One region of the Paenibacillus sp. RRE4 genome, then DNA from elsewhere that is predicted to be linked to it. Evidence: riboswitches for the same ligand, from Rfam matches in the RefSeq annotation. Region 1 holds a riboswitch; each other region holds the start of a gene.
The links. Region 1 has a riboswitch for cyclic di-AMP ahead of Q9R46_RS02325 (hypothetical protein). Riboswitches for the same ligand answer to the same signal wherever they lie in the genome.

Region 1 (3,159 bases):
TTTTGTTTAAGAATCCAGTATAATCAATTCTGTTGCCGATAATTTACGACATGCGGTCGTGGTGGAATGGCAGACACGCTATCTTGAGGGGGTAGTGGGCGTATGCCCGTGGAGGTTCGAGTCCTCTCGACCGCATTATATGAAGATTTACGAGAGAAGCTTTCCGTGATGGAGAGCTTTTTTTGTTTTCATATAGCAACAAGGGCGAATTATTCAGGATGAGGACATGTGTTAAAAGAGAGGACGCAAAAAAGCCGCCCAAAAGCTTGAGCAGTGTCTGGCTCTTTGCTTTATAGGTGGCTTGTTTTTGTTTATATGTTTGTTCGAAAATCTATATTTATTTGTTAATCAGCTTCTGAATATCCTCTTCGATTTTGTCCGGTGTAGTCTGCGGAGCATATCGTTTCACAACTTTACCATCCTGATCGACAAGGAATTTGGTAAAGTTCCATTTGATGGCTTTGGAGCCGAGCAAGCCTGGTGCTTCTTTGGAAATGTGTTGGAAGAGCGGATGAGCGCTTGAACCATTGACGTCAATTTTTTCAAACATCGGGAAGCTTACGCCATAATTCATCTGACAAAATTCAGCAATATCGTCGGAAGATCCTTTTTCCTGCGCGAATTGGTTGCTTGGGAATCCAAGCACTTCAAACGGAGCATCCTGGAATTTATCCTGAAGCTCTTGCAAGCCCTTGAATTGAGGGGTGAGACCGCACTGGCTTGCGGTATTCACAATTAACAACACTTTGCCGCGATATTGGGACATCTCAATCTCTTGTCCGCGAAGGGTGTTTACTTTGTAATCATAGACTGACATGGGAAACGCCTCCATCCTGTTATTCTTAATATGCTTATTATATTTTAAACAATTAAATAATGCAAAACTTATTTGGGATTATCGTTGTTATAACCATTCGCTTTCTGGACTCAAAAATGGACGAAAAAACCATGAATCAATTTTTGTACGGTTGAGAATTAGATAGCTTGGAAGAGGAGGATAGCGTATAAGCTCATTGTAAGCGTTATTATCATAGGTTATTGCCGGAAATCTGGCGATTCGGTGATCTGTATGCACTTTACATGATCATGGTACGGGTGTATGATTCATAGCGTAATTTGAATTTTAATTAAATTGTACCTGAAAAACGAAACAAACGATAATATCGATCGGTCTTATACTCAAGATTTACGAACGATGTTTTAATCGCTGAGTTTCCATTCATTGTGGATGGAAAACGGGGGAACCAACAGAATGGGCTGTATGACAGCAGCGGACATTCATGGGGTGAATTTTTCGGTGAAAGCCGGAAATAGGGCGACTCTCGCGCCCGAATCCGTCAGCTAACCTCGTAAGCGTTAAAGGGAGAGGCAACAAACCGCACGCTGGTTCATGGCGCTTTCGTCATGGATTATTTAAGAAGCGTTTCGGAGGCCTTGGTCCCCACGCTTCTTTTTTGTTGTCTTTTCACGCCAAGGGAGGAACGAAGAATGGATAAAGAGATGATTTTGGTAACCGCTCCAAATGAAGCAGGACGTAAATTTGTGAAATTGCTGATGTATAAAAAAATGCCATTTGCCGTTCTGACGAACAGTGCTGATGAGGAGCGCAAACTTCGCCGTCTTGGCGTAGAACACGTCATCCGTATGAATACAGCAGCTGCTGAGAAATGGTTTTTGCCGCAAGGCAGTGTAGGCAATGTATTTATTTTTGAGAACAGTCTGAACTTGACATGCCGCTATCTTCAAATTTGTCGCTCATGGACATCGAAGTCTTTGTGTGTGATCACGGAGCAGAGCCATCCTAAAGGGATTTATCGTGGAATGGGAGCGGATAAAATTGTCTATTCATTGAATGGAGAAGTCGGGTTCCTTCTTAATAGTTGCAATAAACCTGAAGCTGAAGTAAGCAGCTTGTGATTGACATTGATCCAAGGTAAGACGCCTGTTATAATTGCAGGTATAGACTAACGGAATTTGAGGAGACTCATGCTTGTCGTGGGTCTTCTTTTTTTATGGAAACAGTACGGTAGTATAGAAGCGAGGGATAACCTGCAGCTTACGAGGAGGAATCAGCGTGCCGGATATTGCCGGATTGAAGTGGTTGTTTTTTGATGTGGGGGATACGCTGGTGGATGAATGGGAGCCAGTAGATGATATTATTGGGCAGTTCGTTCGGGAGGCGAATGATTACGGCTATCCAGTAAAGATCGAGGCGGTAAGAGAACTGTTTGCTACCTGTTACCGTAATTATGAACAGTGGCCCATGAAAGTAGCCATACGTACATATATTCATGATGAAAATCACCGCACTCTGATTCAGGAGAAGCTGAAATTTCATAAAGAACTGGAGCAACCGTTTCCTTCTGCAACCAAGGTGCTTGAACAGCTTTCGCATCACTATCGTATTGGCATCATCGCCAATCAGAGCCCTGGGACTGAAGCAAGGCTGGAGAGCTACGGACTTCGTAAATATGTCCATGTTCTGGCCTGTTCGGCAGAAGAAGGGGTGTCCAAGCCTGATCCGGAGTTGTATGCGGTTGCTCTGAAGCAGGCTGATTGCGCGCCCGAAGAAGCGGTTATGATTGGCGATCGAATCGATAATGATATTATGCCAGCACGTAGTTTAGGTTTACGCACCATTCGTATTTTGCAAGGGTACGGAAGGTTCCAGCCAGAGCTTTCGGATGCCGAGCGTGCAGACTGGACGGTGGAGTCCCTGGATGAACTGCTGCCGCTACTCATACCTGATGAGGATGCAGGTAAATCTATATGAGTCTTAGGTTAGACTATGTGGGATTAGATTGCAGGTATATGTAGATCGGAAGTATATCAATATAAAGACACAAAGAAGGCCGATTTGCGTTGGGATCAATACCAACAGCGAATCGGCCTTTTTATATAGAAGCTTAGAACAGCATGAAGGTCTGGATGATTAAATACACATTCAGGACAACGATGATAGCGGCAATAGTCCAAGAGACGATTTTGAGCCATAGTTTGTTTGCAAAAGGCCCCATGCTTTTTTTGTCACTTGTGAACATCACAAGTGGGATGACGGCGAACGGCAGTTGCAGAGACAGGATGACCTGACTTAAGATCAGTAACTCTTCTGTGCCGCGCTCACCGGCAATCGCAGTGACGATGACAGCAGGGATGATC
Region 2 (3,159 bases), on a different contig from region 1:
CGGCGGAGGAGACTGAATTCAGACTCCCCCGCCGCATATTCCGCATGAATCATTCATGCAACTATTTTATAGCATTCCCATTTCAAAGTAAAACGATTTTAGTTTGCTTCCGGCTTAACTGGACCAATCACATAGACCGTTTTGCCTTTTTTACGTCCGAAATTCAGGGCATGCTTCACACTGTCATAATAAACGTCAATTTTGTTGCCTTTAATAGCGCCGCCTGTATCTTCCGCACGACGGAAGCCTAGGCCCTCAATGTATACCCACCAGCCGATTGGAATGACCTTGGGATCAACTGCAATAGTGCGCCCCTCCGTTACACGAGTACCGGAAGCTGTTTTTGTACCAATACCTGGCTCTTCAGAAGAGTAGGCTGTCATCGATACATTTTTCAAAACTTTAGAGTATTTAAAAGAATTCCCGGAGACCGTAATCACCTTGCTGCCCGAGGCAGATGTTTTCTTCGAGTTCGTTGTTACAGCTTTTTTGGCAGTTGAAGTTTTGGCAGATACCAATTGAACCTCAGGTTCCTTCACAACCGGTTTAGCCTTCGTACCTACCGCGATCACTTTATCTACACGATTGGAGGCGACCGTTTTACCTACCACTTTTTTGGAGACGAGTTCTCCATCTTGAAATACCTTTTCGATATGTTGCACGATTGTGCCTTCCTTGCCTTTCACTACAACACGGTTATCCCCTTGGAACAAACTCGGGTCTGCCGTTTTCACAACCTTGTAAGCAATCGGTTGTTTCACATCCACTGTATGCTTTGTTACACGCACTACACGAATCTTCATATCCGCTTTAATTGCGGTTCCGAGCGCTGGATACACTTTATCATGATTTGCCACTTCAATTCCTGATTGCTGAATTACACCCTGTACCGATGAATCGGTTGTATAAAGAGTCTTGGTGTCTCCGTCTGCCGTGATTTTAACTGGAACGGCCCGCTCAATAATGATTCGGTCTCCGTCGGTAATCGCCCCATTCATGGGCATGGATACCTTGTCGTGAGGGCTGACTGTGATTGACTGCTCCTCCAGCATTTCCTGAAGCATTCCTGTACGAGTCTCTACCACTTGAGCTTTGCCGTCAATAACCAGTGAAACCTGCTTCCCGGCCTGACCGTAAACGACTAACAAGATCATGATTGCAAGCGCAATTGAGAATATCGCGATCAATGCCATTTGACGCAAGTTCTCATGCTTCCACCGCAACGCGAAAGACTTACTGGATGATCGTGACTCATGGGTCTCTTCTGGTTGGAATATGCCCACTTCTCCGTCCTCCTTCATAGCCTCGCCGTCTAAAGTAATGCATGATGTCTTTGACGCGACTATAACAATTTTTCTACAGAACGCAGATCAGAGATAATGATCGGTTCTGCACCATGAACCCCTCTTCGCAACATGATGTCATCCTCCTGAATATCTACCGTATGATGACAATATTTCTTTTATTCAAAACAAAAAAAGCCAAAGAAAGAGTGTAAGAGACCCTTTCGTGGCTTCCGAATGATTTTGAATATCGGAAATTCATGCACGAGGTTGCCTCTCTTTTTCCGCTTGCGAGGTTAGCTGTCGGGTTCGGGCGAAAGAGAGCCGCCCTATCTTAGGTCACCCGCTCATGGCGGACGCCCTTGAATTCACCCCGAGACCCAAAGAAGAAATCAAATACGGCTTCGCAGAACATTCCGCTGCTTTTGGGTCAGCGAACGATGCGCATCGGCTAGAATCACCGATGTTTAAGCCCTATTGGTTCCCCCGCTCTCCGTTAACGGAGACTCAGCGAGATTGATTCATGAAAGTAATGTTGTCTCATCGGAAAGTGTCCCTTTGTTCATCCCCCGAACATCTGTCCAATTTTCCGCGCAACAATTCACTGAAAAGATGATATCCTGTTTTGATGCATGTTGTAAAGCGTGGATCAAGTACGTTTTTCTAAATATTTGGTTAAAATATTGTAATATTCTGCAATTATTCGAAGCAAAGAGCAAATTAACTCTCTGTATCTCCCTTTTTCACCCGATTTACTCGTTTTCTTATTGAATCCCAAATCGTTCCATGGCATTTTTGGTGGTAATTGAAGCAATTTCCTCTACCGAAATGCCTTTAATTTCCGCAGCTGCTTCAGCAACCAGACGTACATGTGCTGTCTCATTTCGTTTTCCACGATAAGGATGAGGTGTCAGATACGGGGAGTCCGTTTCTAAGAAAAATCGATCCATCGGAACCTTGGCGAGCACTTCTTTCGGTTGCTTGGCATTTTTGAACGTGATCGGTCCTCCAAAGGACAGATGGAAGCCTAAATCCAGACACATTTTCGCCGTTTCCCAGCTACCGGAGAATGAATGCATCACACCTCCAACCTCACCAGCCTTCTCCTCACGTAAAATACGCACAATATCCTCATGAGCATCCCGATTATGGATGACAATGGGCATACTCAATTCACGTGCCAATGCAATTTGTTGTCGTAATACGCGGTGCTGTACCTCCTTAGGAGAAGTGTCCCAATGATAGTCTAGACCGATTTCGCCAATTGCTACCACTTTCTCATGTTTGCACAATGATGCAATCCATTCGAGATCACCCTCTTGCATCGTAATTGCATCCACCGGGTGCCAGCCTACAGCTGCGTGGATAAAATCATACGTTTCGGCCAGTTTCATCGTTGTTGGAATCGTCTCCCGATTAAAGCCAATATTAATCATGCGAGTCACTCCCGCCTGAACGGCCCGCTGAATCATGTCCTCTCGGTCTTCGTCGAATTGTGGTGCATCCAGATGAGTATGTGTGTCGAATAACATGCTTTCTCGTTCTCCCTTCATGTCGAAAGTCAAATGCCGAAGATTTGTTCATGGGAACTCCTCTTATTCTTGTACAAGAATTCTTTGCGTTTGAATTTCAAATTTATTTTTTTGCATCATTAAATGATTGGGACAAGCATCAATTTCAGTATTTTCAGTTTTAGCACTCAAGCTACTATATATAGAAGAAAAATAAAAAGTCAAATCAAAATCTGGCAAGGAAAGGCGTTAGAAACTGTATAATTACTCACTCGAATTACAAAATTATGTCGATCTACACATCCTCCCCATTAAAGCAGATTAATGTATCATGTAAAATAGCTCTCTTGGAAAGTCTTTTGATA
Region 3 (3,159 bases), 2.0 Mb from region 1:
GAATCATCTATTATTTCCGTCATCGGTATGGTAGATATTATGTATCAAGCAAGTGTAGTCAAAAATCTTACGTTCCAGGGTCTGAACCCGTTCATTATTGCGGCAGCGATTTACTTTGTGATGACATTTATTCTGTCCAAGCTGCTCGGACGATTGGAAAGGAAGTTGGGTGCAAGTGATAGACGTTAGACAATTACACAAATCATATGGTAAAAATGATGTTCTGAAGGGCATTGACGTAACGATTGGCAAAGGTGAGGTCGTTGTAGTTATTGGTCCTTCGGGTTCGGGAAAAAGTACATTTCTGCGCTGTCTGAATCTGCTGGAACAACCTTCATCGGGACAGATCGATTTCGAAGGTGTTTCAATTACCGATCCCAAGCATAACATTAATGCTACACGTGAAAAGATGGGCATGGTGTTCCAGCATTTTAATCTGTTTCCTCATAAAACGGTGCAGCAAAACATCACGATTGCTCCAATCAAAGTGAAGAAACAATCCACGGATGAGGCTAACAAAATTGCCGAGGATCTTCTGAAGACAGTCGGTTTGGCGGACAAAAAAGATGTATATCCGAACCAGCTGTCCGGTGGTCAAAAGCAACGGATTGCGATTGCAAGAGCGCTCGCGATGCAGCCGCATGTAATGTTGTTTGACGAGCCAACATCGGCCCTTGATCCGGAGATGGTCGGAGAGGTATTGGAAATCATGAAACGTCTTGCTGAAGGCGGAATGACGATGGTCATTGTAACACATGAGATGGGTTTTGCGCGTGAGGTGGGAGACCGCATTCTGTTTATGGACGGCGGTGTCATCGTTGAGGAAGGTACCCCGGATGAAGTGTTCGGGGCGCCAAAACATCCGCGTACTCGAGACTTTCTTGCAAAAGTACTTTAATTCATGCCATGCTGTATTTAGAATCAAATGAATAACGGCGTTATCGGATCGAAAGGTCCGGTAACGTTTTTTTGTTGTTTGCGGAAAAGGTAGAACCTAAAAAGTAACTTTTCTGTTACCTGTAAAATGAATTAAAACGCCAAATGGAAACATTTACTACAGCTTAAGGTTACAAAATTGTGATATATTCAAGACTGCCGAAACTTCCGAAGCGGAAGTGCGGGGGACGTAACAATGCAGACATAGTTAATGATTTGAGAAATATGCTGCTTGGGGTGAATTAGGAATACATAATGCTTCAGCATGTCACGTACAGCCTATAGGGTGGGTTCCTCCATCCGAATCCGACAACTAACTTCGCAGGCATCATGAGGGAGGAAGACCATGTATAACAAGAAACGTTTAGCCAAAACAGCCATTGCACTACTGACATCCATTCTATTCATTCAAGCCGTTCCGGCTCACGCGGATTCCGTTCATGTGGCCAAAGAAGGGGACACCTTTTTCACCTTATCCAAGCAATACGGCGTTGATATGAACACATTAATTAAAACGAATAAAGGCATCTCACCATATAACATCTATGGTGGTTTGAAAATTACAATCCCGGGTAACGAAAACAAAGTAGAAGCGGCACCGGTTCAAGCGAAGTCGCAGGAAAAAACGGTTACTGCCGCAAGCCTAGACGTGAATACAGATAATAAAGTGGTGCAGGCTTGGGGGAAAACATTCGACTACAGCAAAACGCTGAGTGTTAAAGCAACAGCGTATTCCGCAGATGCTTCCGAAAATGGTGGATGGGGCGCCGTTGATTATTTTGGAAATCCGCTCGAACTCGGCACGATCGCGGTGGATCCCAAGGTTATCCCTTTTGGAACAAAGGTATTGGTGACAGGGCATACACACCCTGGATTGCCGAAACAGGCTTTCGTAGCAACGGCTTTGGATGCAGGTAGCGCGATTAAAGGAAATCGCATTGACATCTTTATCCCTGGGAGCAAACAGTTCGTTAGCTCATTTGGTTTTCAGGATATTGAGTTGTACATTTTAAAATAAAGCTTAAACCCTCCCATCTATGAATGTGGGATCATAAGTTGAATGGAGTATTAATAAACAGGGTGTTCTTGCATCATCAGGATGGGCTAATTCATGATGACGTAGAGGAACACCCTGTTTTTCATTTATTGTTTCTCTTTTGGCAGTTTAAGCATCTCGTCCAAGGTAACTAATTCATACCCTCGGTTTCGCAATTCTTCAATAACCTCAGGCAAAGCCTCTACCGTACCTTTCAGGTTTGAACCTGTGCCGCCGCCAGCGTGCTGTAATACGATGGAACCGGGTTTCACCGCGGAGAGAATATTTTCTTTTACTTTTTCCTTGGATAGTCCTTTCCAATCGAGGGAATCCACGTTCCAGTTCACGATGCTGTAATGCTGTTTTGCAGCCCATCGCAACTGCTCCTCGTTAATGTCCCCGTACGGAGGGCGAATCATTTTGGGCGTATAACCTGTCAGGCGGTGAATAATATCGCCGGTATGTAAAATTTGTTTGCGAAAGGCGTTCATCGATAACTTACTGAATTCAGGATGATTGTAGCTGTGATTACCGACAATATGGCCTTCTTTCACCATCCGTTTTACCAAATCCGGGTGTTTCTCCGCACGATTGCCGACAACAAAAAACGTTGCACGAACCTTGTATTTTTTTAATACATCAAGTACCCGCGGCGTAAATCTTGGATCAGGTACATCATCAAAAGTCAGCGCAACTTGTTTGGTGGAAGGGCCATTGGTTTTGAACGTATCCGCGTATTTCTGACGAAGTTGACCTAGAGTCAACCGTTCTTCTTTAACATCTGAGCCAGACGCCGGTGTATCACTGAGGGTTGAAGAAGGTTCCTCAGATGAAGCAGCAGACACAGGCGCAGGGGCTAAAGGAGCTGTATAAACCCCAGAACATATAATAGTAACGAGTGCGAGCATGACGAGGCGCATTCGCATGTTAACGGCCTCCTTTTCCAAAATTGCGTTCTCTATGGTATGCCCGTTGTCTGTTTCTTTTATGCATGTGTGAGAAGTTTCATTGCATCATCAGGTCATGAAAGCCATAATTCCACCATATATAACATAAAGAGAAGGATAGGTGGAGAGACGATGAGTACATATGATTTGAAATCCATTCGTTTAGAGGTTTTTGAGGCAGGACAGGACAAGGTATTTCTGATTACGGGTGGTAAAGCTCATATTGGGGCTGTAGCTACA

Region 2: another riboswitch for cyclic di-AMP. It lies ahead of Q9R46_RS26565 (resuscitation-promoting factor); the one in region 1 lies ahead of Q9R46_RS02325 (hypothetical protein).
Region 3: another riboswitch for cyclic di-AMP. It lies ahead of Q9R46_RS11520 (3D domain-containing protein); the one in region 1 lies ahead of Q9R46_RS02325 (hypothetical protein).

Annotation. Positions count from the first base shown of each region.
Region 1 is NZ_JAUZUT010000001.1:523,669-526,827, forward strand. It holds tRNA gene Q9R46_RS02315 (tRNA-Leu) at 53-135, shown strand; gene Q9R46_RS02320 (glutathione peroxidase) at 338-817, opposite strand; cyclic di-AMP (ydaO/yuaA leader) riboswitch at 1,196-1,371, shown strand; gene Q9R46_RS02325 (hypothetical protein) at 1,489-1,917, shown strand; gene Q9R46_RS02330 (HAD family hydrolase) at 2,075-2,773, shown strand; gene Q9R46_RS02335 (Nramp family divalent metal transporter) at 2,907-3,159, opposite strand, start outside.
Region 2 is NZ_JAUZUT010000014.1:12,426-15,584, reverse strand. It holds gene Q9R46_RS26565 (resuscitation-promoting factor) at 99-1,283, opposite strand; cyclic di-AMP (ydaO/yuaA leader) riboswitch at 1,553-1,806, opposite strand; gene Q9R46_RS26560 (TatD family hydrolase) at 2,048-2,815, opposite strand.
Region 3 is NZ_JAUZUT010000001.1:2,557,336-2,560,494, reverse strand. It holds gene Q9R46_RS11530 (ABC transporter permease subunit) at 1-189, shown strand, start outside; gene Q9R46_RS11525 (amino acid ABC transporter ATP-binding protein) at 176-898, shown strand; cyclic di-AMP (ydaO/yuaA leader) riboswitch at 1,084-1,280, shown strand; gene Q9R46_RS11520 (3D domain-containing protein) at 1,283-1,954, shown strand; gene Q9R46_RS11515 (polysaccharide deacetylase family protein) at 2,080-2,898, opposite strand; gene lpdD (prenylated flavin chaperone LpdD) at 3,052-3,159, shown strand, end outside.